2 regions of the Lentilactobacillus buchneri genome follow, and region 2 is predicted to be linked to the other one. Evidence: riboswitches for the same ligand, from Rfam matches in the RefSeq annotation. Region 2 holds a riboswitch; the other holds the start of a gene.
What was found. Region 2 has a riboswitch for lysine ahead of KE627_RS02825 (amino acid permease). Riboswitches for the same ligand answer to the same signal wherever they lie in the genome.
Positions count from the first base shown of each region.

Region 1: another riboswitch for lysine. It lies ahead of lysA (diaminopimelate decarboxylase); the one in region 2 lies ahead of KE627_RS02825 (amino acid permease).

Region 1 covers NZ_CP073066.1:824,757-840,045, forward strand. The annotation lists gene KE627_RS04065 (phosphoketolase family protein) at 1-2,235, opposite strand, end outside; gene KE627_RS04070 (metallophosphoesterase) at 2,646-3,500, opposite strand; gene KE627_RS04075 (aspartate-semialdehyde dehydrogenase) at 3,744-4,823, opposite strand; gene KE627_RS04080 (aminotransferase class I/II-fold pyridoxal phosphate-dependent enzyme) at 4,844-6,031, opposite strand; gene dapB (4-hydroxy-tetrahydrodipicolinate reductase) at 6,050-6,823, opposite strand; gene dapA (4-hydroxy-tetrahydrodipicolinate synthase) at 6,875-7,789, opposite strand; gene KE627_RS04095 (N-acetyldiaminopimelate deacetylase) at 7,817-8,968, opposite strand; gene dapD (2,3,4,5-tetrahydropyridine-2,6-dicarboxylate N-acetyltransferase) at 8,973-9,683, opposite strand; gene lysA (diaminopimelate decarboxylase) at 9,934-11,241, opposite strand; lysine riboswitch at 11,716-11,897, opposite strand; gene KE627_RS04110 (aspartate kinase) at 12,087-13,481, shown strand; gene dapF (diaminopimelate epimerase) at 13,494-14,486, shown strand; gene KE627_RS04120 (hypothetical protein) at 14,659-14,877, opposite strand; gene KE627_RS04125 (hypothetical protein) at 14,878-15,289, opposite strand, start outside.
Region 2 covers NZ_CP073066.1:538,702-553,990, reverse strand. The annotation lists gene KE627_RS02910 (DUF3278 domain-containing protein) at 1-125, shown strand, start outside; gene KE627_RS02905 (DUF3278 domain-containing protein) at 136-660, shown strand; gene KE627_RS02900 (DUF3278 domain-containing protein) at 660-1,193, shown strand; gene KE627_RS02895 (hypothetical protein) at 1,293-1,688, shown strand; gene KE627_RS02890 (MerR family transcriptional regulator) at 1,766-1,987, shown strand; gene KE627_RS02885 (FMN-dependent NADH-azoreductase) at 2,518-3,138, shown strand; gene KE627_RS02880 (cation diffusion facilitator family transporter) at 3,452-4,363, shown strand; gene KE627_RS02875 (metal-dependent transcriptional regulator) at 4,386-5,033, shown strand; gene KE627_RS02870 (threonine/serine exporter family protein) at 5,039-5,809, shown strand; gene KE627_RS02865 (threonine/serine exporter family protein) at 5,819-6,274, shown strand; gene KE627_RS02860 (PadR family transcriptional regulator) at 6,379-6,696, shown strand; gene KE627_RS02855 (DUF1700 domain-containing protein) at 6,689-7,321, shown strand; gene KE627_RS02850 (DUF4097 family beta strand repeat-containing protein) at 7,318-8,208, shown strand; gene KE627_RS02845 (DUF1634 domain-containing protein) at 8,283-8,663, opposite strand; gene KE627_RS02840 (sulfite exporter TauE/SafE family protein) at 8,665-9,501, opposite strand; gene KE627_RS02835 (phosphatase PAP2 family protein) at 9,661-10,350, shown strand; gene KE627_RS02830 (GNAT family N-acetyltransferase) at 10,401-10,910, shown strand; lysine riboswitch at 10,995-11,166, shown strand; gene KE627_RS02825 (amino acid permease) at 11,262-12,746, shown strand; gene KE627_RS02820 (tagatose 1,6-diphosphate aldolase) at 12,885-13,925, shown strand; gene KE627_RS02815 (deoxynucleoside kinase) at 14,028-14,666, shown strand; gene serS (serine--tRNA ligase) at 14,947-15,289, shown strand, end outside.

The DNA.
Region 1 (15,289 bases), 290 kb from region 2:
AGCATCCTTAGCCAAGTGGTAACGATCCAATTCATTGAGGACCCGCATATCAAATGGGGTTGTGATATCCCCATTTTCACGGTAACCATGGAAACTAATATTGTGATTATGACGGTTATATACCAGGCCACGGAAGGTATTCTCAAAGCCATGGAAGGCAAAGATAACCGGTGTGTCAGTGGTAAAGTACTTGTCAAATTCAGCTTGGGTTAGGCCACGGCTATCCTGATCTTCGTTGCTTGGACGCAGTCTCAAAATGTCAACGACGTTGATGAAGCGAACCTTCAATTGAGGGAAAGCCTCGTGCAGCATATCAATGGCCGCCAAACTCTCCATGGTGGCTTCGGTACCGGCAGTCGCGAAGATCACATCCGGATCGCCTTGATCATTTGAAGCCCATGGAATAATCCCCAAACCATCGTTAACCAGCTTAGTGGCTTCATCCATTGAGAACCATTGTGGCCGTGGGTGTTTGGAAGCCACAATCAAATTGGTCTTCTCGCGGGTCTGCAAGGCAGTGTTCATAACGGCCAGCAGTGAGTTGGCATCAGCTGGAACATATTCGTTAACCAACTCATGACCTTTTTCAGCCAGATGTCCCAACATGCCGGGATCTTGATGAGTATAACCATTGTGATCCTGCTGGAAAGCGTGGGAAACGTTCATGATGTTCAGTGACGGATAATCATGACGCCACGATTGTTCAGAGGCCTTTCTGAGCCACTTGTAGTGCTGAGTGAGCATTGAATCAATGACACGGGTAAATGCTTCATATGAGGCAAAGAATCCGTGACGGCCGCTTAAGACGTATCCTTCAAGCCAACCTTCTGCTTGGTGTTCTGAAAGTTGTGAATCAATGACGCGGCCTTCAGGAGCCATGTTTTCGTCATTCGGGGTCTTGATTGGTTCTTCCCATTGACGCTTACCATAATCCAGCATTGAGAAGAACTTATTGGATTTGGTTTCATCTGGGCCAAAGGCTCTAAATGACTTGCCGTTTCGCTTCATAATCTCGGTGTAGAAGTTGGATAATACTTCAGTATCCTGAGCTTCTTTGTCACCTGGTTTGTCAATCTTCAAAGCGTAATCGGCTGGGTTAGGCATGTCCAACTTCTTGGGGTTAATACCACCATTGACGATTGGGTTCATCGCCATCCGCCGGTCACCGTCTGGGGTGGTTGCTTTGATTTCAGCTTTAATTGAGCCGTTGTTGTTAAACAACTTTTCAGGTTCATATGATTTCAGCCAATTAATTAACAGATCTTTGTGGTCCATCTGACCAGCACTGACAGGAATTGGCACTTGGTGCGCACGGAATGATCCGGCAATTGGATTGCCATCCAAGTCGAACTTAGGACCTGTCCAGCCCTTTGGTGAACGCAGTACCAGCATTGGCCAGTGTGGCAAAGTATCATCATTATTGTCACGGGCGTGCTTTTGAATGGCCTTGATTTCAGTAATGATTGCATCCATCGTTTTGGCCATCGTCTGGTGAACCCGGGTATAGTCTTCGGGGTCACCTTTCGTTTCAACGAAGTATGGCTTCCAGCCCATGCCTTCAAAGTACTTGGTTAAGTCAGCGTCACTCATCCGGGAAAGAATGGTTGGATTGGAAATCTTGAATCCGTTCAGGTTCAGCATTGGCAAAATGGCACCGTCATGAATTGGGTTGATGAATTTGTTGGAGAACCATGAGGCGGCTAATGGGCCGGTTTCAGCTTCCCCATCACCTATTTCAACTGCGGCAATGACGTCGGGGTTGTCTAAAATTGCCCCGGTACCGTGGGCAATGGAATAACCCAACTCGCCGCCTTCATGCATTGAACCTGGTGTTTCGGGGGCAGCATGGGAAGCAACTCCGCCTGGGAAGGAGAATTGTTTGAATAATCGTTGCAGACCAGTTTCATTTTGAGCGATCTTTGGATAAATTTCGCTATAGCTGCCGTCAAGGTATGAATTGGAAACCATCACCTGACCACCATGACCGGAACCTTCAATATAGAACATATTCAAATTATATTTCTTGATTACCCGGTTCAAGTGGGCATACATAAAGTTCTGTGAGGCAATTGTGCCCCAGTGACCAATCGGCTTAATCTTAACGTCGTCAGCGACTAGATCTCGTTTGAGTAACGGATTGTCTCTGAGAAACAGTTGGCCGACTGATAAATAATTAGCAGCCTTCCAGTACAGATTGACTTTTTGCAGGTATTCATCGGAATCGAAGTTCGTCATATTAGTAACCTCCTGAATTTAACAGTAACGTTATTACCAATTCGATTATTGGACCGGTCCAAATCAAATTACAAGTTTATTGTATGCCTCAGAGGTTGATAATTCAATGGTTTAAGCATTTGAATAATTTATTTTGATATAGACGAAATTTATACTAATTCCATTTAGTATAAGGATTAGCGCAGATTTCATGAAATATATTCAGACAATCAGGATTAGAAACACTTTCCACAAATAAGGCTGGGACACTTTTTACAAATGTCCCAGCCGATTTAATTACCCTTTGATCCAGATAGGTCCTGTCAGACCTACTGATCAGCCTGTTTGCGACTAATAGTGACGCTGTCGATGAATGTGCAAGTACTTGGCTAAGAAATACGCCAAATCACAATACCAGGTTTCAATTTGTTTCATGATTCGTCCTCCAATACAAACATGACCCGTTTTAATTCACCCAGTGCATCCCCTGGATTCTGCCATTGAAAATCATATCCCAGGGAAAGATTTCGATACCGAATGCCATTTTCCGTGACTGCGTTGGGCATGTGGGAATGGCCACTCAATGACAAGCTGACGTGGTTGTGTTCAAACAACTGTCGATACCGGTCGCTGCCTAACTGATACATGAACCGATCATAAAACGGAATCGGCAGCTGGTGAGCCAACTTTTTCGTCGGCAGCATGTGGCTGGCCACCAAGATCTTTTTGCCGCTGACAGCCAATCGATTGATTTGATGCTGCCAAGCAAGAATCTGCTCGACTACCCATTTACGATCTCGCCGATAACTGATTTGATTGCCATTAATATATAGCTGATCGGGCCAGACATGTTTGGCAACAAAGTTATTCGCGTATCGGGGACCGTCTGCTTCACAAAAATGTTTGGCAAACGTGTAATCGTACCATCCATTAATCCCGGTGATCAGCCAGTGCCTGGTCTCGATTGGATGCCGAGTTAAAGACGTTGGCAGCCTGTCCAGTTCACGATAAGCCGTTCGGGAAGCCGACTGAATCTGCTGAACTGATTTTTGCCGGGGGTGATCCACGTAGAGATCGTGGTTGCCAATCAAGGTGTGAAACGGAACTGGCAAGGCTTCTGCCAATTGTTGATAGAACCGCAAGTTGCGTTGAAGTCCATTCGCCGAGTCCCCCATGATCACCAGCTGGTCAAGATTTTCATCACTGATCAATTGGCCCAATACGGACACAAAATCATACTGGCGGTTAAAATCAATGTGTAAATCTGACACAAAACCAATCCGCATGGTTATCTCTCCAATCTGGTTGTTTTCTATATTGTAGCGCACGAAAAACGGACCAAATCAAAAAATGAGAATCTTTAGGAGTTCGTAAGTATAAGAAAGCTGCTGACAAGCAATTAGTGACTTGATTGGCATCAAACGACACTTTGATACCAGAAAATAATAAAAGATCCGCATCATCCCAAGCATCGGGACGGTGCGGATCTTTTTTAAGGTAAAGGATTATCAAAACCTTCCAGCTTCGTTCTAGCCGAGATAAGGATTCTCCGGAACCCGTACCAAATCATCGGCAACCAGTCGTTCAGCAATCTGAACCGCATTCCAGGCAGCACCTTTCAAGAGGTTGTCGGAAACGACCCACATGTTAAATGCCCCTTCATTTTCAAAGTCAGGACGAACCCGGCCGACAAATGTTTCGCGCTTGCCTTCAGCTTCGATTGACTGCGGATAAATTTGATGGGCGGTATCATCTTGTAAGACAACGCCATCGGCACCATCCAATGCAGCTTTGATTTGATCAGCAGTCGCATTCTTATCAGCAACTTCAAAGTAAACTGACTCACCATGGGCAATTCGGATCGGAACTCGAACACAGGTTGCAGTCACCTTGATGTCTTTAGCGTCCATGTCGTCCAACATAATCTTCTTGGTTTCGTGAATCATCTTCCACTCTTCATGAGTGTAGTAGCCGTCTGATTCGAAAACATCAATCTGTGGCAATAAATTAAATGCCATCTGATAATGCTTCTTGTCACCCTTGGTAGGCAAAATCTTTGGATCAGTTGGTTCGCCGTTCAATACCTGTTGGGATTCTTCCATTAACTCATTCAGTGCAGATTGGCCGGCACCGGAAACCGCTTGATAAGTTGAGACGATAACTTGCTTCAAACCATACTTTTTGTAAATCGGTTCAAGGCAAACCACCATTTGAATCGTTGAACAGTTGGGGTTGGCAATAATGCCGCGGTGATTATAAAGAGCCTTTTCGTTAACTTCAGGGATGACCAACGGAACCTCTTTTTCCATTCGGAAAGCACTGGTGTTGTCCACACAGACAGCACCACGCTTAACCGCTTCCGGCAGGAATTTTTTGGATGTTGAGCCGCCGGCAGATGACAATACCAGATCAATTCCGTTAAATGAGTCTGGGGTGGTTTCTTCAACCGTGATATCTTGACCACGGAATTGAAGAACCTTCCCGGCAGAACGTGATGAGGCCAATAGTTTGACACTCTTCACCGGAATGGTTGACTGCTCTAATTGTTGGATCATGCGGGTACCGACAGCACCCGTAGCACCTAAAATTGCAACGTTAAACTCTTTCATCCTAATGAATCCCCTTTTCTCTATTTTGTTAACTCAAGTAAATAACTGTTCATGCGATCCATTGCCAATGTGATGTCTTCATCAGACGCCGCATATGACATGCGAATCCAGCCTTCGCCGCCGGGGCCAAATGCGGAACCGGGGGTCACGCCGACTTTGGCGTCCTTTGCCAAATGAGTGGCAAATTCAACCGAGGTTTCGTCTATTGTATCAGGAATCTTGGCAAAAATGTAAAATGCGCCTTGGGGCATGACAATCTGCATCCCCATTTTTTCGAGCCGATCAGCGATATAGTCACGCCGTTTGTGATAGGCAGCCCGCATTGGAATCGGATCATCAAGGCCGTTGGTCAATGCTTCGGCAGCTGCGTATTGCGCAGGATTGGAAGGAGCGGTGACCACGAAAGCGTGCATTTTGGATGCGTTGGTCACAAAATCCTTTGGTGCAACAATGTAGCCGATTCGATATCCAGTCATAGCATGGGATTTGGACAAACCGTTAATCAAAATGGTTTGACCGGGAATCATGGCCGCGATTGAGTGATGCTTGACGCCATAGGTCAACTCACTATAGATCTCGTCAGCCAGCACATACATCTTGTGTTGAGAAATAATATCAGCCAACGCCTTTAATTGAGCCTCTGTGTATTCAACTCCAGTTGGGTTGGATGGATAATTCAAAATAATTGCTTTGACACTGTCCCCATTTTCATCAAGGACTTTTTGCAGCTTTTCAGGAGTTAAGACAAACCCATCATCAGAAGTGTCAATGGTGATCAGTTCAGCTCCGGCAACTTGAATAATTGGGAAATACAAGGCAAATGCCGGGGTCGGCACGATAACCTTGTCACCCGGGTTCAAGATAGTGGTCAACGCTGAATAGATCGCTTCGGTAGCGCCAACGGTTACCACGATTTCAGTGGCCGGATCATAGTAAACACCCGTCCGGTCCTTGAGATAATTGCTGATACCGTCGCGAAGTTCAGGAATTCCCTTTTGTGCTGAGTAGTGGGATTTGTTTTCCTCAATACTCTTAATAGCGGCCTGTTTGGCATGTTCCGGAACATCGAAGTCCGGTTCGCCAATCGTCAATTTGACGGTGCCGGGAATTGAAGAAATCTCCTGGTCAAATTCACGAATTCCTGAAGGTCCAACTGCATTTACATTTTGATTAACGACTTCTGAAAGTTTGCTGTCTAACTGTGGCATGTTTTCCTCCTGATTTAATTACATAATATTTTCTAAGCCGACGATTAACTTGGTCGCTTTGGCGGCCGCCGGCACTGCCAGTTCAACCCCGCTCATGAAAGAGGCGCGGTCAAACGAGTCTTGGCGGATCGTCAAGGCTTCACCTTTGCTGCCGAAAAGAACTTGCTCATGAGCAACGTAACCGGGCAGGCGAACGGAATGGATCTTAATCCCGTCGTAATCGCCGCCACGGACACCCTTTAAGGCTTCCTCGGTTGCGGGTGCATCGTGCTTCCCACGAACTTCGTCAATCATTTTAGCGGTCGCCAGAGCAGTGCCTGAAGGAGCGTCCAGCTTATCGTCGTGGTGCATCTCAATGATTTCAACGCCCGGCATGTATTTGGCGGCTTCTTTGGCAAACTTCATTAAAAGAACCGCGGAGATGCCAAAGTTGGGTGCCAGGATTCCACCGACGTTGGTTTGTTGAGCCAACTTTTTGAGCTGATCAACTTGCTCATCGCTCATCCCGGAAGTCCCAATAACCGGATGGATGCCGTGTTCAATGGCAAATTTGGCATTGTCAAATGCAGCCGCAGGAACGGTGAAGTCAATCCAAACATCGGCGTCGGTGTCGATTTCATCCAAACTGGCAAACAGCTTAACGTTATCATCCATTCCCATACCTTTGAGATGAACGGTGTCGATTCCGGGATTGTAAGCCCCAACCAATTCAAAGTCATCGTTTTTATTGACCATTTGAACCGTCTTTTGACCCATTGAGCCCATGAAACCAGCGACTAAAACTTTAATCATTGAAAAAACTCCCTTGTCTATCTTTGTTTGATAATTTCCAAACCAATCGGCTTAACTGCGTGCCATTTCAGTGCCGTCAACTGGAATATCTTCCAGGCGGCTGACACCTAATTTACTTGCCAGGGTTGCTTTTTCTTCATCGTTCAATGAAAGAATTGGCAAGCGGCAATCACCGGCCCCAAAGCCTTGAACATTCAAAATGGCTTTGACACATGACGGTGATGGGTACATGAATAAGGCTTGCACTTTTGGCGTCAAGAAACGCATCATGTCGCCGGCAGTCTCAACATCGCCTGATTCAAGGGCGTCGTACATCTTCCGCATCTCCCGGCCGTAAATATGGCTGGTAACTGAAATGACACCGTTGGCACCAACTGCTTTAGCAGACAGGGCCTGGGCATCTTCACCGGTGTAGACATTGAAATCATCCGGGGTATTTTGAACCAGATATTCCAAGTCTTCCAATGAGGTACACTGCTTAACGCCGGCGATGTTGGCGTTATGTGATAATTCGACCACCGTATCGTTAGCCATCGTGACGCCGGTTCGACCTGGGATGTTGTAAATGATCAATGGCACTGGTGACTGTTCAGCAACTGCCGTAAAGTGGGCGATCATGCCACGTTGATTTGGTTTGTTATAATATGGCACAACCACAAGGGCGTAATCAATCCCGGGAATGTTACCCACTTCAGCTGTTAAACGCACGGTCTCGGCGGTATTGTTACTACCGGTTCCGGCAATAATCGTCCCACGCCCGTTCACAATTTGAGCAAATCGGGTATACAATTCAATCTTTTCGTCATGACTCAAAGTTGGCGTCTCGCCAGTGGTGCCACCGATTACAAATCCGCGGCTGCCGGTATCCAGTAAGTGATTGGTTAATTTTTCCAAACCGTCAAAGTTGATGCTGCCGTCTTCACCAAACGGAGTCACAATTGCTGTCATAATATCTGCACTAATCATCATAAATCCCTACTTTCTTTTATTGGGTTAATTATTCATTCTGTATTCAAGAAATCTGGTAATTGACTTAATTCCCTTTGGAATCGATGATTCTTTGGGGTTCAGGGTAGCTGAGTGAAGCTGTGAATCATCGTCGACGCCCAACCAAAACATGGTGCCGGGAATCTTAGATAATAGGTAACCAAAATCTTCGCCGGTCATCGCCGGTTGAGTTTCAACAAAGTCGGTTTCCGGATCCTGCTTGGCAAATTCAATCAATCGTCGAGTCAGTTCGTCGTTATTTTCCACCGGCAAATAGCCACCCTGATTAAAGTGAATCTTGACTTCTGCGCCATAGCTGGTTGCCACTCCATTGGCGACCATTTTTAGCCGGTCAACAATGTGTTCAATCATCTTCTGGGTTAAGCCACGAATGGTACCTTCGATTCTGGCTTGCCCGGCGATGACGTTTCGAATGGTGCCGGCGTCCAGCTTGCCAAAAGTAATCACACCGCCTTCGATGGGATTGACACTTCTGGATACAATCGTCTGGACTTGGCCGATGAATTCGGCTGCGGCAACCACCATGTCGTTGGCGTTCTGCGGATAGGCGGCATGACCACTTTTACCAATCAGATCGACATTGACCTCGGTCGTTCCGGCAAACAAGGTTCCCATTCGACAGCCAATCGCGCCAGCCGGTAAATCCGGGTTGTCGTGCAGGCCATAAAATTCATCGGGCCGCCACTTTCCTTCAAAGACGCCTAATTCATAAGCAACCTTGCCGCCGTTTTCGCTTTCCTCAGCCGGTTGGAAGAAGAAAACCATGTTGTCAGCCGGCTGATGCTCGGAAAACCAGTTGAGGACTCCCAGTGCGACGGTCATATGAATGTCATGACCGCAAGCGTGCATCACACCGGGGTTCTTGGATGAAAATGGTAAGCCGGTCTTCTCGCTAACCGTCAGGGCATCGATATCGGTGCGGTAACCAATCGTCCGTTTAGGGTTGGATCCGTTCACGTACACCAGCAGAGCCGTCGGTAATTTGGGGATTTCTCTTATTTCAATGTATTGTTGATTGAAAGATTGAATGGTTTTCAACAGGTAATCATGAGTGGCTCTTTCGTGCATCGCCAGCTCAGGATATTCATGTAAATGTCTGCGAATCCCAATTAAATCTTCCTTCGTTAGTTGACTCATTGAATCACAACTTTCTTAAATCGTCTTCCAGACCAGTTTCCGAGGTTGTCTTTTCATCAACGTCCTTGACCTTTCGCGCTGGGACGCCGGCAACCACAGTGTGTGGGGCAACGTCCTTGGTGACAATGGATCCGGCCGCAACCACGGCGCCTTCACCAACATGAACGCCTTCGATAACCACGGCATTCGCGCCAACTAAGACGTTATCGTCAATCTGGACCGGTTTGGCAGATGCCGGTTCAACGACGCCTGCCAAAACGGCTCCCGCACCAATGTGGGAATGCTTGCCGACAATTGCTCGGCCGCCCATGACAACGCCCATGTCGATCATTGTGTCATCACCGATTTCGGCACCAATGTTAATGATGGCGCCCATCATGATAACTGCGTTGTTTCCTATTGTAACGTGATCACGAATGATGGCTCCCGGTTCAATCCGGGCATTGATCTCCTTGATGTCTAGTAATGGAACTGCAGAGTTTCTGGAGTCTGCTTCAACCTGGTAATCATCGATGGCCGATTTGTTTTTCTTAAGGAACCGTTTGACGTCAGCCCAATCGCCAAACAAAGTTGCGGTGTGCTTTTCGGCAAATGCCTTGATTGATTTTGGAAACTTGATGTCCTTAATCGATCCCTTGAGATAAATCTTGACCGGGGTCTTCTTCTTGGCATTGCCAATAAAATCGATGATTTCTCTTGCGCTTAGTTGTTCCATTGTGATTCTCCTTAATGTCGTTATTTTGTATGAACTTTTAATGTAATTTTTATCGGGAACTGGAAACGTCTCAACCAGCCTGTGGCTAAAAACACGTTTGTTAGATTCTTTTGAGGTAGCTTAAGCTTTGAAAATACGCTCCGGGAGCCAGATGCTAACTTCTAAGACAATCATGATTCAAGCCCAAAATCAGGGCTTCAATCATGATTGTCTTAGAAACCGCATCTCCCGGCTCCCTCCGCGCTCTGCTCTAGTTGAATTCCTCATCCAACGCCACCAAATCTTCAAAAGTTTCTCTTCTGATGGCAACCTGCGACTTGCCGTTTTCCACAAATACCACTGCCGGGCGGGGATTACGGTTATAGTTGGAGGCCATTGCATAGCCATACGCTCCGGTGTCCAGCATCGCCAAAACATCTCCCGGTTGGGTGGCTGGTAAATCCTGCTTTTGAATCAGGATGTCACCGGACTCACAGTACTTACCGGCAATCCGGACCGTTTCTTTAATCGGTGCACTTGGGTCCTTGGCCAAGACCGCCTCGTATTTGGCTTGATACAGCGCGGGACGGATATTGTCACCCATTCCACCGTCAACCGTGACGTATGAGCGAATCCCCGGCACATCTTTGCGGCTGCCAACCGTATATAAATTGTATCCAGCGGGACCGGCGATTGACCGGCCTGGTTCAATCCAAACAGCGGGCATTGGCAGGTTGACTTCTTCGGTACGTTTCTTGATGGCCTTAACGATTGCATCGACAAACATTTCCGGAGCAATCGGGTCATCATCTTCCGTGTACTTGATGCCAAAACCACCACCGACGTTGACAACTTTGGCAACATAACCAATTTCTTTGTTCCAGTCTGCCAAAGTATCGATCAGCTTAACAGCAGCCATTTCAAATCCATTGACTTCAAAGATTTGCGAACCAATGTGGCAGTGAATCCCAAGCATGTTCATCCGCTCATCTTCAAGGACCAGGCCCAATGCTTTACGGGCCTGACCGCTTTGAATATCGAAGCCAAACTTGCTGTCGACTTGACCGGTCTGATCATATTCGTGGGTGTGGGCGGAAACCCCCGGTGTTACCCGCAGCATCACGTTGATGTGTGATTGTTTATCTTCCAAAACTTCTTTTAACAGGTCAATTTCATGGAAGTTGTCCAAAATGATGACCCCAATTTGATGTTCAACTGCCATTTCCAGTTCTTCGCGAGATTTGTCGTTGCCGTGGAAACTGACCCGTTCCATTGGAAAGCCCGCTTTAATGGCCGTGTATAATTCGCCGCCGGAAACAACGTCGATATGGCCCTTTTCCTGGTTAATCAGTTGAAACATTGCAATGCAGGCAAAGGCTTTGCTGGCATAACTGACCGCAAAATCGACGCCGTTATCTTGGAACACCTTTTGAAAATGGTGAATCTGGTCACGGATGGATTTCACATCGTAGACCACCAGAGGGGTTTTATATTGCTTAACCAGATCCAATGAATCTACTCCCCCGATTTCCAAGTGTCCCGCTTGATTGGTTGATAACTGGTCGATTTGATTGCTCATGTTTTCTCCTCCAAAATATCTTTTTGTGAATGATGGTGTGGTGAGGTGTTGGTGGGTGGTAGAAGCTGTGTCTGTCGAGGCTTGTCGCGCAGGAAGCACGTTTGTCATGATTCTTGCGTGCTCCCTTCGGCCTCCGAAACACGTTTGTTAGGCTCTTTTGAAATCCCTTCGGCCTTGAAAATACGCTCCGACGGCCGGGTGAAACCCTGCCTAGCCTACCAGCCCTCGTCGCGCAGGAAGCACGTTTGTTATGATTCTTTGAGCTCCCTGCAGCTTCCAAAATACGCTCCGAGGGCCAGAGGCTAACTTCTAAGGGGACCTTTGATTAAAGTTCCAAAACCGGGAACTTCAATCAAAGTCCCCTTAGAAACCGCCTCTACCAGCCCTCGTCGCGCTCTTAATAAAAAAATCTCCTCATTCGGCGTTCGCCAAACAAAGAGATTCAGAATTTTAGTTCAATATCATTCCGTATCATTTGTCGTTAGCGCCCCGCAGCCGACTTATCCGCCGCGACAGTCCATAGCCTCTTAAGCTAAGTCCCAGCGCGCCAAGTGCTACCTCACATGGTGCTTCGGCAACCGCCCCTTTCATTAGCTTCAAAGTTCAGGTAGGAACTCCACTAATTACTGATGTTGGTTGCAACCTCTAATGATTTAATTCACATAATTCTATAATGATTCTCATAAAATGTCAACCACTTTTATGAGTCCGGATGCAAATTCATGCAAACCAATCACGATAAACTGATGACTCTTGCAAATTAATTCAAAACTGCTAAAATTCGTTTTAACAATCTCTAACCGAATTGTTAATTAATGGGAATATCCAGGGAGTGAATGAAAGTTATGAAAGTCGTTAAGTTTGGGGGCAGTTCGTTAGCCGACGCCGCCCACGTTCAAAAGGTGATTCGAATCGTTCAAAGCGATCCGGAACGAAAGGTGGTCGTGACTTCGGCGCCGGGCAAAAGATTCGCCGATGATATCAAAGTCACTGATCTCTTGATCAAATATGCCAATGCGATCATCGATGGAACGGATGCCAAAGCCACTGTTGCAACCATTTTTGACCGTTACCAGGAAATTGGCAATGGCTTCCATGTTTCAAAAAGCGTCCTTGATGATCTTAAGGCCAAATTAACTGCCCTGCCCGATCAATCATATCCAAACGACGACTACCTGATGGCCGCCTTTAAAGCTCATGGTGAGCGATTGAACGCTGAATTATTTGCCGCCTGCCTGACTGAGGCCGGGACCCAAGCGCGCTTCGTTGATCCTAGCGAAGCCGGCATCCTGTTAAGCGACAATCCCAATGGCGCCACCGTTCTTGAACAAACCTACGACAATCTCGCTGATTTGACATATGGTGAGGAAACGTTGGTCTTCCCTGGGTTCTTTGGATTCACCCAAGAAGGCAACATTGCCACTTTCGCTCGGGGCGGGTCCGATATTACCGGCTCCATTTTAGCTCGCGGCCTAAAGGCGGATCTCTACGAAAACTTCACCGATGTCGATGCAATCTTCGCTGCCAACCCGAAAATTGTTCCGGATGCCCGACCGATTCATAAAATGACTTTCAGAGAAATGCGTGAACTTTCATACGCCGGCTTTTCAGTTTTCAACGATGAAGCAATCATTCCAGCTATTCAAGGTCGAGTTCCAATTAACGTTAAGAACACCAACAATCCCGATCTCCCAGGGACATTGATTGTCCCCGAAAAAGATTTTACTTCAAAAAAACCGGTGACCGGCATTGCCGCATCCAACCGATTCTCAGCCCTTTATCTCCACAGATACCTGCTGAACAAGGAAGTTGGCTTTACCCTCAAAATTCTCCAAATTCTGTATAAATACGATGTTTCCTACGAACACATGCCATCAGGAATTGACGACTTGACGATCATATTTGACCGCAGTCAGCTGGACAGTGATACAATTAAAAAAATGTGTCACGACATTCAGGTTGAACTGAATCCAGATACGTTGGATTGGATCGACGATTACGCCATTATCATGGTGGTCGGCGAAGGGATGCGGGCAAGAGTCGGCACGATTGAAAATATCATCCGGCCATTGGCTGAACACGACATCCCCGTCCATATGATTAATCAAGGGGCGTCTAGAATTTCAATTATGCTGGGCACTCGTCAATCAGACGCCGACGCAGCAGTTAAATACATTTACCAACATTTTTTTAAAGAAGATCCTTCCGTTAACCAACTTGAATACCAGGCGGAAGTGTAGAGGAGGCGCGTTATGGTTCAATTACTCAAAGTTCATGGATCACAAAATAAGTTCTTTATCTTAGATCAAACAGCTTTACAAACTAAATTAAGTCAGCCCGAATTGGTGGCCTTGGCTAAACACATTACTGAACCTGAAACGGGGCTCCTCGATGGTGCCGACGGCCTGTTGGTCATTGACGATTCCGACCATCCAGACACTTTAGGCAGCATGCAGGTCATCAACACCGATGGCAGAATTGCGTCAATGTGTGGCAACGGACTGCGCACCGTTTCCCGTTATCTGTCAGACAAATTTGGCAAAGATCAATTCAAGGTCGAAACGATGGATAGTGATCTGCATGTTCATCGTGAAGCGGACTTGGCTGACAACGTGCCAACCTTCAGCGTTGAAATTTCTCCGGTGACATTCGCTAAGGAAACCCTGCCTTTTGACAATTTAGGCACCGATACACTCATCAACAAGGCCGTTCCCGAATTTGCGCCCGGCCTTAAATTCACCGCAATTAGCGTTCCCAATCCCCACTTAATCAGTTTTGTGGACGAGGAAACCATGCACTCAAAGACCTTGGGGCAACTGGGCAAGATGCTCAACGACCCCAATCCTTATTTCCCAGATGGTGTTAACGTCAGCTTTGCCCAGATTCTCGACCACAACACGCTGTTCGTTCGAACTTATGAACGTGGTGTCGGCTTCACCAATGCCTGTGGAACCGGTATGTCGGCAACCAGCTTGGCGTTTTGCCTCAACCATCCGGAAATGGCCGACTTTGACGAACTGATCTCGGTTTATAATCCTGGTGGCATGGTTAAGACCAGGGTTCACAGCCGCGATGATACCTTCTCAATTGACTTGATCGGTAACGCGACTTTCACTCACAAGATTGAAATTCCGGAAGCCGATCTCCATGCCAATGATTTAGAGCATGCACAGGTCACAGAAACAGATGAACAACCGGCATACCTGAGATTTGTGGAAAGTCTTAAAAACCAACTGGTTAAATAAACAAGAGTCGAACACAAGGCATCTTGATTGCAGAATTTAAGTAAAAAAGCGAGTTATTCCTGTTTTGGAATGACTCGCTTTTTTACTTGAATGGCCGGGATCAGCCGATGGTTCCACGTTTAAGCTAGCTATCGCGGCCCAGACATGATCAACAAATTAGTCTGTCTTAGCCTCATTTTTCAGTGTGCTCATTGACCCACACCTCATGGATTAATTGATTGGCCAACACCTTGCAAATCATTTCAATCAGCTGATCCTGCATGAAAGTGGTCGCGTCAAAGTCTGCCGGCTGCCCATTAATGGCGGTAATCCGCATCCGATCAGTTTGAATTTCAACGTTATATTTGGCAAAAGTATCAACAATCGCCTGTAATTTTTGCGCATTTAACATTTACTGACCTCCCAGCCGCAGCTTTAGTCGCCATTCGTCTTGGCGGACTTGGTTCGGCTTGATGCGTAAATCCAGATAGGGCGCCACCAACAGCAAGAAATCTTTGACGTCTTCATAATGTGATTTGCTTGAGAAGTAATGATTGGCTTTGCGTTGGGACAACTTGTCAATTTTAATCTGCAGCTTGTTTAAATAGTCTTCCACCAGCTGAATGGTATTTTCCCGAATACTGGCAATCTGGGCAATCTTTTCGTCGTCAGGATCCTCAATCTCCAACTCTTCAACCAACTGGTAATGGTTTAATTCCTGGTCATCAGGATTAATCAGTTCCAAGTCACCGTCATCAACTGCGGCAGCAAAGGATTCGCCATCCGTTCGCGCCAAATAAGTGGGCAATTCTTCCCCGGTCATT
Region 2 (15,289 bases):
TGATGTTTGCTCAATTTAACGGTTTTTTCTCGATCGTTAGCATTGGCTTTGCGATATTCATTGTTTTGATTTCTTGGACATCTGATACTCATCGAGAGATTGCCCACATTGTCAAAGTTGAATAGGAGGAAAATCATGCGACAAGACGATACGATTTCCACAAAATTATTCCGATACTTTTTTCACATTCGCGGGGTGTTAGACAAAGACGCCCGGCAACAAATGAATGCCGTCATCTCCAAGGCGTTTTTATTCATGTGGTTATACATATTGGTTTTCAACGGTGGTGTTTTACTGTTCGTAAAGAATACCCCCAATAGCGAATCTTGGATGCTGTTTGTCTATTTAAGTCTATTGATTGGCGTGGGCGGCTCCGGCCTTTATATTCGACGGCGGGCAGCTGACCTGGGTTTGGATATCCGCAAGGTGATTGCCAACCAGTATGATGACGCGGTTGAAGATGCGGTCATGGGCAGCGTCTGGGTTGGTTTTCTCGGCGGGGTGGTCCTATTTGCTGTCTGGATGAACGTCAGTCCGGCTGATCGGCCCTTCCCAGGAGTCTTTGCCTTCTTATTCTTGGTGGTCGCTTGTGTCTGGGAGGCCCGAGAAGCAATCAACCATATCGTTGTGGTGGAATCTGATGTCAAGAGGAGAAAATAATGAAAGCTAAAGAAAGTTTTGGATCAAGATTATTGATGCATTGGTTTGGGGTCAAACGACCATTCGACGAGTACAAGCACCAACAAATCGGCAGGATTGGCACCAACGCTTATATGATTTTGGCAGTCTACCTATTGGTTTCGAGCATTGTCGCCATTTTTGTGGGTCAAAAGCACCCAGAAGAAGCACTGATGGGTCTGGTCATGATTAACATTGTGATGGTTGGCTTCGTGGTAAACATTTATATCTTAATTGCGACTACCCGGGCACACATTGTGACGCGTGAGATTCAAGCGACCAGTCGGCAGGAGATCATCAAAAAAGCGGTTCTGAAAGGAATTGGTTTTGGAATATACTTCATGGTAATTATGTTGATGGCAGATATTTTAATGGATTGGTACTTTGACGGCACCAGTCCACTCAATAGTGTCGAAAACATGGGAGTGATTTGGCCAAACGTCAGAAGCGGGCTATTTTTTGGAGCGACGATGGCGATTTATGAAATTCTCACCACCAAGGTCTATAAAGAATAATTCATCGACTGGCTTTTTCATTGAACTTGCATGAACCGGTAATTATCAGTAGAATGATTTTTGCGTGATTGAATTATGATGAATGCAAAGGGGAATTCGATGGAAGATAATATTAAGCTTGGCAACCCGGTTTTTGACAAAATGATGTTTGTGCTGGATAAGCCAGTCAATGAACAGAATCACCGGGATTACCGATTCAACAATGAAGAATTGGTTGAAATTAGTGATGGGATTTGGGCGATGCCTGCCTATATGAAAGATGACGATGATTTCAGTATGTTCTTCATTATTACTGAAATTGATGATGGCAACACGGTGTTGGCATTCTCTACCGGTGAGAAAAAAGGCGAGCAATTTTCGTTGAGTAATCCGATTATTACCGGTGAGGCGCTCAATATGCTGGTTCAGCATGACAAGGACTTGGCAGCGTCGATTCTGCACTTCTTAGATCAAATTTCGAAAGCCGATGAGGGCAATTGGCGGATGGTCGAATAATTCGCTGTTGCATTTTGTCGGTAAGCTGTTAGACTATCATTTGATTTGAATTTTAACGAAATTTGGGAGTAACGGTTATGAAATTGACATTGAATGAAACGGCAGCCAAATTTAACGTCAGTCCTGACGTGATTGATGATTATATCAAAAACGGCCTGGTTCCAAGCAAGCCTCAAGTGGCAGTCGGTGCAGAATTTGACGACACCGATATGTACTGGATGGAAATGGTCAACTGTTTTATTGAAAATGGCTCGTCGGTAGAAGACGTCAAACAACTGATTAAACGTTGTAAGATCTAGACAAAGTTATTGTTAAACCAAGAATTGAATGATATTCTAAACACGTGGGGTATCGGCACTCTTTAAGTCATTAATTAGATGATCGTTTGTATAACTGTTAGATTGCACAAGTAATGTGACAAAAGAGTTCCATCGTGCGAATAAAAGCACTTTGAGTATTCGGTTATAAACCGGATCAGTATTCGAATATGAACGAAGTGATATTTGATTAAAACCATTAGAGTGGCCGATTCCCCGCAGGAGGGTCCAGTGCAGAGTGCACTGGGCCCTTTTTTAAGAGTGCGACAAGGGGCGTTTAGCAATAAGATTATAAGCACCCTCGGGTGAAGCCGAGTCAGGCTTTGCCAGAAGGTGGCTTAGGTCCCCATCATTGCCCCAAGGAGCACATTTTGGCTAGAGAGAAGCAAAGCAGTCCCCACCAAAACAGCGACCATGTTTTACTAGAAAATGAAAGCGTTGTCATTCCCACGAAATCATGCTATATTATCGGAGTTGACAACCCGATTGAATCGTAAAAGAGGTCTTGAATAATGGCAAAAGTACTAGTGGTGATTGCCCGTCCCGAAAGCCCAAAGTCGCGGACATTGAAAGTGTTGAACGCGTTTATGGATGAGTATGTGAAGGTCCATCCAAATGATGTTATCGAAAAATTGGATTTGTACAAAGTTGATTTTCAAGAAATTGACGGCGATATTTTTTCTGCGTGGGATGAACTTGAAGCTGGCAGACAGTTTAGCGACTTAACGTCGATCCAACAAGTGAAGCTCGCTGAATTTAATACCTCAACTGACCAGTTTTTGGCAGCTGATAAAGTGGTTATCGCAAATCCCTTGATTAATTTAATGGTCCCAACTAAATTAAAGGCGTGGATCGACACGATCAATGTCGCCGGGAAGACGTTTAAATATACTGATACGGGAACTGCAGTCCCGTTGACCAGCGGCAAAAAAGCCTTCCATATCCAGGCGGCCGGCGGCAAGTACAATAACCAGGATTTTGGGACTCAGTATGTTAAGGGAATTTTGAATTTTGTCGGCGTTCAGTCAGTGACTAAATTAAGTGTTGAAGGAATGGATCATTTCCCGGATCAAGCAGAACAAATCGTCGCGGATGCGGAAATTGAGTCCAGGAGGTTGGCGGATAAATTTTAATAGAGTGCGAAAGAGGACGTTTAGCAATCAAAAGCTAAGCCATTCCGGACGGAAACCGAGTCAGGTTTTCGGCAGGAATGGCTTAGCTTTTGATTGCTGTCCTCTTTCGCAGGTTTAATCAAAATAACAGGAAAACTCGGGACGGAAACCGAGACAGGTTTTCTGCAGGAATGGCTTAGCTTTCGATTGCTGTCGGGCCATTTTCAACGGCTTAGTAGAGCGATTTTCTGGTATCCCTAAAAGGATTGTTCACGTGTTATGGAAATTTTCATGAACTAATGCAATAATGATAGTAGATTGGAGTGATTAATGGATGGCTGAAAAAAATCATAATCACGAAGAATTAGCCGGTGCCAAGTTTTTCTGGGTGACCGTGCTAAATGTTGTTATTACCATTGCCGAGTTCATCGGCGGGGCGCTGTCAGGAAGTTTGTCACTGATTTCTGATGCTTTTCATAACGCTGGGGATTCGGTTTCAATTGTTTTCAGTTACGCGGCTAGTCGAATCAGCAAACGGCGGCAAAACGGGCGCAATACTTTTGGCTATAAACGAGCTGAGATTATTGCCGCATTCTTAAATTCAATTGCCTTGGCTTTGATTTGTGTAATTCTGATTATTGAAGCACTCAAACGGATCAGCAAACCCGAACCGATCAACGGTAATTTAATGCTGACCATTGCGGTTATTGGTTTGGCAGCTAACTTGCTGTCGGCCTTTCTGCTGAACTCGGGTTCCAAAAGCAGTCTTAACATGAAAGCAACCTACCTGCACATCTTGAGTGATGCACTGTCGTCTGTGGCGATTATTATTGGTGGAATTTTAATCGATCTTTATAATTGGACATTGGTTGACCCAATTGTCACCGTGTTGGTTGCCGTGTATATTTTCTATGAGTCGATCCCGATTATTCGCCAAACCTGCCGAATTTTGATGCAGGGGGCACCGAGCCTGGATTACGATCAGATTAAAAAAGATCTGTTGCAAATCGACGGTGTCTTCAGTGTCCATCACGTTCATGCATGGTCAATTGATGAAAACAACGTGATCTTTTCCGCCCACGTTAATATGCATGATATGAAGTTGAGTGAGGCTGAGCCGATTTATTCAGAAATCAGCAAGGTATTGAAGGACAAGTACCACATGTGTCACGTGACGATTCAAGCAGAAACGACCCGTGGTGAGCACGAAGACATCATTTATGACCGTGGTAATGATATTCCATAAAGTATAGGAGATTTTGAGTTAAATGACCCCAATGAAAGAGGACTATTTAAAAATAATATTTGAACTTGGCGGAACTGATGATTTGGTCAGCAACAAGCAGATCGCTCTCAGTTTAAACATCGCTGCCGGGTCAGTGACCGAAATGGTGAATAAGATGATGGCTGAAAAATTGGTCACCCACCAACCGTATTCCGGTGTTCAATTGACTCAAAAGGGTAAGCGTTATGCCGAAGAACTCGTGCGCAAGCATCGCATTTGGGAAACTTTCCTGGTGAACACGCTGCACTATGACATTTCCGACGTTCATGATGAAGCTGAACTGTTGGAGCACGTCACGTCCGACAAGATGATTGACCACCTGGATGACTTTTTGGGCAATCCCAAGCGTTGTCCCCATGGCGGCGTCATTCCAGATCGGAATGGTAATTATCACCCCGATCATGATAAACTGCTCACTGATGCAAAAGACGGTGAAGAAGTCATCGTTAACCGATTTATTGACAATCATGACTTATTAACGTTGCTGGGCGATATTAAGCTCGATATTGGCGATAAGTTGAAAATTATTTCTCACGATCCCTTCGAAGGGTCGGTAACCGTCAAGAATGTGACGGATAAGAAAAAATTGGTGATTGGCTTTAAAACGGCTCATTATGTTTTCGTGAGGTGATTGAAATGGCCGATACTGCAACTCGGCAGGAGAATTATGATCATTTAGTCTTGAACACCTGTGTGCTGGCTGGACGGATCATGATTGAATCCGGCTCAGAAATGTCCCGGGTCAACGACACAATTATGCGAATCGCCAAGAATGCCGGGTTAAAGGATGCCCAAGTCTACGCGACTTTGACCGGGATTATCATGTCAGGCGGCGTTAAGGAAGTTGGCGCCGAAGTCGGTTCGATTGACAAACGGGCTTTTGACATGGAAAAAGTAGCCAAGGTCAATGAATTGTCCAGGGCCTACGCTGCCAAAAAGATTGATATCTATGAGTTTCGTGACGATTTAGTCCACATTGATGACTTGGTAGCAACTTTCCCGCTCTGGTTGCAGACCTTGGGCGCTGGGCTAGTGAGCGGCACCTTGGTCGTGGTGTTTCAAAACAATCTGCCGGATTTTTGGATCACGTTTATTGTCGGCATGTTCGGCTGGGCAGTTTACTATTTTTTGAATATTTATATTCAAATACGGTTCTTAAGTGAGTTCCTGGCCGCAGTTGTCGTGGGTGCACTAGCTCTGATCGCTGTGAAAAATGGGATCGGCGTCAAAGCCGATGATATTATCATTGGCGGGATGATGCCACTGGTGCCGGGAATTCCCTTGACCAACGCGGTTCGAGATGCGTTGTCCGGCAACTTAATTAGTGGTCCGGCACGGGGGATTGAAGCCCTGATTAGTGCCTGTGCGCTTGGGTTTGGTGTGGCAATCGCGCTGCACTTCTTTTGAGGGATGCTTATGAGTCTGTTTATTATTAAATGTATTTGTGTTTACTTTTCAGGCATTGGCTTTGGCCTAATCGTCAACCTGCCACACCGGGCTTTGAATGTCGCCGGGATCACCGCCACTTTGAGTTGGCTGGTGTACTATGGCGTCATGAATACCTGGGGTGGATTGGGAGCTGCTAATTTTTTTGGCGGCTTGACGATTGGTTTGGTGTCCGTGGTGATTGCCCACCTCAAAAAAATGCCGAGTATCTTATTTGACGTCCCTGGCTTGGTTCCATTGGTGCCTGGGGGTCAGGCGTATAACACGATTAAAAACTTTGCATTAGGTGATTATCAGGTGGCCTTTAATTATCTTTCAGAGGTCGTCTGGATTGCCGGATCGATTGCCTTGGGGTTTATCGTGGCCGAGTTGATTAACAAAATTCGAATTAAGATTAAATATGTGTCTAAAGGATGGGATAAATAACCCATCCTTTTTTTCTGCCATAAATTGTTTGACATTCCTGGTTAGAGGCGTATTATTTGTCTTGGATAATATTATACCGCGTATAATACTATGGAGGTGGCAATATGGCGATCCAAATAAGTTCGGAATTGTTGGATGGATGTGTGCTGGGAATTCTGAATGGTCAGGATTATTACGGCTACGCGTTAACCCAGAAGGTCCAAGAGTCGATTTCTGTTTCGGAGTCGACGATGTACCCGGTTTTAAGACGGTTGAAGAAGAACGATCTGTTGACAACTTATGATGAGCCATATCAGGGTCGCAACCGACGGTATTATAAAATTACGCCGGAAGGAAAACGACAGTTTGGCATTATTCAGCAGGAGTGGCAGGAATTTAAGCAAGGGATTGATAACATGTTAGGAGATGATCAGAATGAATGATTACATTGAAGAGTTTCAGGCACTGCTGGGACAATTGAGTCCTGAAGAGCGGGATGAAGCAGTCGATTTCTACCGTGAATATCTTCAAGACGGCGGCTATGCGAGTTACGACGATTGCATCAGGGAGTTGGGAACGCCTCATCAATTGGCTCGGAAGGTGTTGGCAGATTATTCCATTCGGACACTGGACGCACCGATGTCTCAGCAGTCTCGACAGCAACAACCGAAAAATGATGTTAAAACCATTTGGCTGATTATTTTAGCATTGCTTTCGACTCCAGTGACAATTCCGCTGGCACTTGCGCTTGCAGGGGTGATTTTTGCCGGAATCGCAGTTTCGGGTTCACTGATTATTGCCGTTTTGGCGATCTTCTTTGCGGTGGTCGTGGTTGGTATTACCGGGTTTGTCGTCGGATTGGGCACCCTGTTTAGTTCGTTTTGGACGGGCATTTTCTATTTGGGAATGGGTCTGATGGTCATTGGGGTCATGATTATGCTGGTGCCGGTCTTCAAAGCCGTCATCAACGGTCTGATTCGTGGTATCACGTTATTTTCGAAATGGATTTATAACAAGATTGTCCCGAAGAACCGGGCTGAACGAAAAGGAAAGGGTGACCAAAAATGAAAAAAACTGTCATCGTGGGATTAACTGTGACCTTGGTTGGAACCGTTCTGTTGGCGCTCGGCCTAGGCAATGGTGGTGCCCGCACGGTCTATTGGGATCACGGGTTCACAACTGATCAGTCCACGCCGGTTAAGTCACACCAAACCAGTGCCAAATTTTCCGGCGTGAAAAACTTTTCTTTGTCAACGGCCAGTCCGGTGCAAATTAAGAAGGGTAACGTTTCTAAAATCGAGGTTACTTATCCAAGTGCTACCAAGATCACGCAATCAGGCAATACCCTTCATTTCAATTTAAAAAGTCCACGTAAGCACCATGGTATCATCTTCTTTGGTGATTTTCGCCGAGCGCGCCAGGCCTTTGGCAAGACCATCATCACCGTTCCAAGAAGCATGAAGGTCGGTACGATCAACAGTGATGTTGCCAACTCAATTACTATCAAGAATATGACCATCAAGACGATCACTTCGTCTGGGGTCGGCGATGTTAATTTGAATCACGTGACGACCACTGAAAACTTGGACTTGGAGAATACCGGTGATGTGAATTTAACAACCAGCACTTTTCCCAGCGCACATCTTGATGTTGGTGCCGGCGATGTCGATCTGACGTCCAATAAATTCGACTCAATGGCCGTTGAAACCGGTGCCGGGGATATTAATTTCAATTCCCAAAAAGTCGGCAAGTCTTTTACCGCCCACAGCGACGTTGGCGATATTTCAGGACATGTGGTTAAGAACAAGCGAACGCAGATTTCAGTGAGTGCCGATGTTGGCGATGCATCATTGTTTGGCAGCTCACACAACAAGAAGATTGACAGCAATGCCAAAAATCCGGTGACTTACAGATTTACCAGCGACGTTGGCGATGTCACGATTCACCAGAGTTAAAAATGTTAATCAACTCAAAAGAGGCGCCGGCAAAGGGAATGTTCCCTTACCGGCGCCTCTTGATTGTTAATTGATTATCTTAAAATTCCAAACACAAAACTAATTCCTAAAATCACCAGCACAATTGTGGTGATCCAAACGTACAAGCTGTCACCTTCGCGATAGAAGGAATAAATTGAAACGACCACCCGCAATACCGGTGTCAAAATCAATAGGAAAATTCCCAGCATCATGATGGCGTACGGCTTGAGTTCGGCAATTCCCGCCCAAATTTGGGTAAAGTCGGTGGGAAAGGCATTGTGAGGATAGCCGCCGTTGCCTTTGACAATTAAAAGCACCAAGCCAATGATCATCACGGTTGCAGAAATCATGACCCCCAACCGAAGAATCTTGCCGATAATCAATTGGACGTCGGCCATTTCTTCAGTCATTTGTTCTCTGGTATTTTTGTCCATCTTATCTGATCCCCTTCATAAACATTTCGATACCGATATAAAACAAGATCGGAACGAAAATCATTCGAATCGTCCGCGCTGACATATCCCGCATGATTCGTGAACCACCGCGGGCGCCGACCAAGATTCCCAGTGCCAAAGGAACGGCAATCATTGGTTTGATCGAGCCGTTGAAGAAATAGACAGTGGCACTGGCAGCCGCGGTAACACCCATCATTAAATTACTAGTGGAAGTCGATGGCTTGAGCGGCATCTTCATAACGGTGTCCATTGCCATCACTTTGAAAGCACCCGAGCCGATTCCAAGCAGCCCACTGGCAATGCCGGCACCGTACATGACTGCCAAGCCGCCGGGAATGTGTTCAACTTGGTAGTTGATCGTTTTGCCTTCAACATTATCGAAGTAGCTGCTGTCCAGCTTGAATTTGGACGATAATTGATCGGGATGAGCCCGATGAAGGACTTCCTGGTGACTGATTAATTTGCGAATCATATTGTAGCCTGAGAATAATAGCAATAATCCAAATAGTATGTACAAATATTTCGGATCAATCACACCGGTCAACAAGGCGCCGCTCAATGCCCCTAAAGTGGTGGCAATTTCCAAAAACATCGCGACCCGCAAATTGAGCACTTTGTCACGGAGATAGGCAATCGTTGCTCCGGAACTGGTGGCAATCACGGCAATGATACTGGCTCCGATTGCGTATTTAATGTCGACACCCATCAACAATGTCAAAATCGGCGTTAAGATGATTCCACCACCCAGGCCGAGGATGGCACCGGCAAACCCGGCGAACACGCCAATGGCAATCATCAATAAAGCATAGTTTATCAAGTCTTTCACTCCTTTTAAATGTGATCTCTAACTCACAAGATTATACACTTTCTGTAAATAATTAAAAGATAGCTAAGAATTTTCAGAAACCAGAAACCGGGTTTTCGATTTGTGATATACTCATTTTTGAGTAATACATACGAGAGGGTTGTTGAACTAATGTACGGAAACGAAGATTACATGCTGATGGAACGCGATCCAAACCGGTTGGTCAAGCTGATTGTGAGTTTGTGTTTTACGACCTTGCTGTCAATTTCGGTAGCGTTTAATTTTGATTATTTGCAATTTTTAGATTCAATTTTTACAACGGCCATTCAAGGATCCGCGCCGACACCGGGACTGGAACATTTCTACTCAGTAATCACATTTCTGGCCAGCCCGAAAATGGACATTTTCTGGGTGTTCATCATCGCCTTTTTCCTTTGGGGATTTAAGTACAAAGTTCCCGCACTTTGGGCATTAGGGACGATAGTCGGCGGCGACGTGATTGGCGCAGTCGTCAAACAACTGGTTAGACGGCATCGACCGCCGCTGCATCTGGGTGTCGATAATGGCTACAGTTTTCCAAGTGGTCACGTCCTGGGATTTTTCCTGGTTGCCGGGGTGTTATGGATCATCGTCCTGCCGTTGATTGAGCGGGCGTCCATTCGAGTGGTGATGAAAGTACTGCTCGTCATCGTCTTGGCGTTGGTGATGCTTTCCCGGGTCTACTTGAACGCCCATTACCCAACGGATACGGTGGGAGCCTGCCTGGTTGGCTATTCCTGGCTGTTGGTAGCTGAAATGCTTTATGCCAGTTACGCGCCCCAGGTTGCCCGCTACCGGTTTGTGGTTCACACTAAAATCTGATTGAAAATGCCGAGGATTTTTCCTGGGCATTTTTTTGAAAGGAGATCGCCATGGATTTACCGATTGAGACCAACCGACTTCAACTGACTGAATTAACGCTGGCTGACTTAACGGCTTACGAAAAATTAATCAGCATCCCAGAAATTGCCGCCGGCGCCGGTTTTAATCTGGTCAGTAATCAACAAATGCTGGGGGCAGTGGCCAAAAGACAGATTACAACGCCTAACTCCTTTGGCATCCGGATCCACGATCGGCTGGTCGGGGCAATTCTTTTATATGAACAAGTTGGTTTTGATCACCAACCCGATCCTGCCAATTTGGAACTGAGTTATTTTCTTCACCCGGAACTGTGGCGTCAAGGGATCATGTCTGAAGCCCTTACTAAATTAATTCAGGAACTCGCTGTTAACCCAACGATTGAGACGTTGAATGCAGAGGTGTTCAGCGATAATCAAGCCTCTATGGGTGTCTTAAAGAAGGTCGGGTTTCAAGTGAAGACCACACTGATTGATCCGCTTGTCGGCAAAGAAAAGACCATTTATCAGCTGGCGTTGCATTGAGAAAAGTCTTTCTGGTTTGTCAATTCAACCCAAGTGAGTTACAATTTTGATTGTCGAAGTTATTAACAACTAAATTAATCAATCTAATCGAGTAGAGGCGCATTCATCAAGAGTATATTTCAGGAACTTGAAGGAAGTTATGACTGAAGTAAAAAGGGATGAGTGCCGAAACGATCAGCTGCCTTCCAGTTGGTTGTTGGGGCCCAGTTTAAGAAGCTGGGGACTGTCGCGGAAATCGCGGAGAGCTATCAAGATGTTGAGAAACGCAAACTGTCTCTTTCAATATTTTGAAAGGGATTTTTTTGTAGATTTAGCGAGATTTTGAAATTATTGGATATAGGAGACGAAAAGATGAACGATAATGAGAGCCAAGAAGCCAACGGACAAGTCAAGCGGGGCCTAAAAGCCCGTCACGTGTCAATGATTGCTTTGGGTGGCTGTATTGGAACCGGGCTGTTCGTGGCCAGTGGTTCAGCTATCAGCCAAGCCGGCCCTGGTGGTGCTTTAACGGCATACGTCCTGATGGGGATGATGGTCTATTTCCTGATGACCAGTCTGGGAGAAATGGCCACTAATATGCCGATTTCCGGCTCGTTTGCCGCATACTCATCCAAATACGTTGACCCAGCCTTGGGATTTGCCATGGGCTGGAATTACTGGTTTAACTGGGCGATTACGGTGGCTGTTGATATTAGTACCGCCGCTTTGGTTATGAAATTCTGGCTGCCAAATGTGCCTGCCTGGATTTGGAGTGCAATTGCCTTAGTGATTATTTTCCTGATTAATGCCATGTCAGTCAGTACCTTCGGTGAAACCGAGTTCTGGATGTCCGCCATTAAAGTGGTCACGATTATTATTTTCCTGGTAGTGGGTGCCTTGACGATCTTTGGAATCATGGGCGGCCATTTTGTCGGCATGCGTAACTTTTCTATTAAGCAGGCACCATTTGTCGGCGGTTTTCCGGCAATCCTGAGTGTCTTCGTGGTCGCCGGGTTCTCATTTCAAGGAACTGAGCTGGTTGGCATCACTGCCGGCGAGTCCCAAGATCCCCAACACAGTGTGCCAAAGGCAATTAATGAAGTGTTCTGGCGGATTATTTTGTTCTACATTTTGACAATTTTCGTCATCGCCGCCATTATTCCTTACACCAGCCATTCACTGCTGGGATCAAGTGCCACTGACATTGCGATCAGTCCATTTACATTGGTTTTCCAGCGGGCTGGTTTGGCCGCTGCTGCCAGTGTCATGAACGCCGTTATTTTGACCTCCGTTATTTCATCGGCGAACTCCGGTATGTACGCCTCTACCCGGATGCTGTATTCACTGTCTAACAGCGGATATGCGCCAAAATCCCTGGGTAAAACGGCTGCCAATGGGATTCCATATTATTCATTATTGGCAACGACTTTTGTTTCGCTATTGACCTTTATTTCCAGTATTGCCGGGCCCCAAATCTATATGTGGCTGGTGGCAGCTTCCGGGTTAACCGGCTTTATTGCATGGTTTGGAATCGCCATTTCACATTACCGATTCAGACGGGCGTTCATTCGCCAGGGCCATGACCTCAGCGAACTCAAGTATCATGCCAAGCTCTTCCCGTTCGGTCCTGTATTGTGCCTGATTTTGTGTATTCTGGTAATTGTCGGTCAAAATCCGCAGGCCTTTGCAAGCTTTGACTGGAAGCAGATTCTGGTCACTTACATTAGCGTGCCGTTGGTATTGATTTTGTACATTTGGTATAAGCTCAAGCACCATACGAAAATCATTCCGCTGGATCAGGTTGACGTTCCCCCGGCCCATAGAGACGAGGATCTTTCAAAATTGAACAACAAGTAATATATTAATAATGAATTGGTCTATCCGTCTTGGATGGGCCGATTTTTATTATTTTATCGGCCTAAAACTTGATATTGGGGCATAATGTTTGGTACAATTTTACCAATTGGTATATTAAAAATATGAGGTGAAAGATATATGAAAAAGTTTATGTCAAAAGGTAAATTTGAAAGAATGAACAAATTGTCCAATGATCAGAACATTATCGATGCATTGGCGTTAGACCAACGTGGATCACTTGTTAAGGGAATGAAAACGGCCTCCGAAAAATACGGGAAGCTTTTCAGTATGAAGATGGTCTATGATTTCAAGGAGATTGTCTCTGAAATCTTGAGTCCACTGAGTTCTGCCGTGCTTTTGGACGAACAAATGGGTTTCAAGGGGATCCAGGCCAAGGCTAAAGACACTGGTCTGATTATGTCTTATGAAAAGACTGGATACGATGCCGACACCCCGGGACGATTACCAAGCTTGATTTCTGATCAATCAGCTCAAATTATGGTTGAGAAGGGAGCAGATGCCCTTAAGGTATTGGTCTACTACAATCCCAATGATCCTGATGAAATCAACGACGTTAAAAAAGCGTTCGCTGAACGATACGGGACGGAAGGTTTGGCAGCCCAGACGCCAACCTTCTTTGAAATTGTCACTTACGACGACCGTTACGACAGCAAGTCGTTGGATTTTGCCAAGATCAAGCCTGATCTGGTGCTGCAGTCAATGATGGAATTCACCAAGGAGAAATATCACATTGACGTTTTGAAGATGGAAATTCCATTTAACCCGACCTACGTCAAAGAATGGGCTGATGGTGGCGATTACGCCTACACCGAAGACCAAGCCAAGGGCTGTCTCAAAGAGTTGAGCGACGAGGCGACCCGCCCATTTATTTTCTTGAGTGCCGGTGTGCCGACCCCTGTTTTCCAACGGGAATTGAAGCTGGCTGGAGATGCCGGTGCCAAGTTTAACGGTGTCTTAAGCGGTCGGGCAACTTGGTTGGAAGGTGTCGACATTTACATTCGTGACGGTAAAGACGGCCTGGTTGACTGGCTCAAACGCAAGGGAACCAGAAACGTCACTGAATTAACCCAGATCTTGTCTGAGAATGCCACACCGTGGTTTGAAGCGTACGGTGGTTTGGGCAACATCCAAGTGGTTGACGTCTCAAACATTAACTAAATTTCCACAATATGTTGCACCTATCTCTTCTAACTAGTACAATATGTAGCGTTGATAAAATATTGTGCGATGATTGCACGCAAAAACGTTAGGGGAATAATTATGCTTGTACTTGCTGGAACGATTGGTGCCGGAAAGACATCACTGACCAAGATGCTGTCGCAACATTTGGGCACGCCTGCCTATTATGAATCAGTTGAACACAACCGGATCCTGCCGTTGTTTTATAAGGATCCCAAGAAGTATGCCTTCTTGCTCCAAATTGATTTTTTAAACCGTCGGATGGATGACATTAAAAAAGCTTGGCAAAATGACGAGAGTGTGTTGGATCGGTCAATTTTTGAAGATTCACTCCTCTTCCATTTGAATGCCGACTTGGGCCGGGCCACCGAAACTGAGGTGACAATTTACGACTCATTGCTGGAGAACATGATGCAGGAGATGCCACAAACCGATCACAGCAAGAACCCCGATTTATTGATCCACATTAACATCTCGTTTGAAACGATGTTAAGAAGGATTCAAAAGCGCGGCCGTTCTTATGAGCAGATTGATAATGATCCCGATTTGTACCAATACTATAAAGATTTGAATGCCCGCTACCAGACGTGGTACCAAGAATATGACAAATCACCTAAGATTCAAATTGACGGTGACAAGTATGATTTTGTTGAAAATGATGCCGATAAACACAAGGTGATCGATCTAATCGACGCCAAAGTGGATAAGTTGGCAATTTAATTTCAGACCGCTCTTGTGGTTTAGGGATTGATTCGTTATAATCGATTTCAGATAAAACGTTTTGTGCCTATTAAGTAGATTTCAGAGAGACAGTGGTTGGTGTGAACTGTCATCGAATATTCCAGCACAAGTGAACGGGCAGGTAATGCTGCACGGTGTATGCCGTTACCATACTTTGAGAGCTCGGCAAGATTGTCGAGAACTTGGGTGGTACCGCGAAAAGGATCCTTCGTCCCATAGACGAGGGGTCCTTTTTGTATACAGATTGGGAGGATTTGAAATGTTAGATATTAAGAAAATCAGAAAAGATCCAGATTTTACCAAAGAAAAGCTCGCTACGCGGGGAATCAAGCCCGAAACCATTGATGAATTAGTGGGCTACGATGCCAAACGTCGTGATTTGATCGTTGAATCCGAGTCCCTCAAAGCAAAGCGGAATGCCGTTTCTGACCAGATTTCACAAAAGAAGCGCAATAAAGAGGATGCAACTGAGGCCATCAACCAAATGAAACAGGTGGGCCAACGGATTAAGGAACTTGACGAGCAATTGCGTCAAGTTGAGGAAGATGAACACAATTTGGCTGCTCATCTGCCAAACATACCTCATGATGATGTCCCGGTGT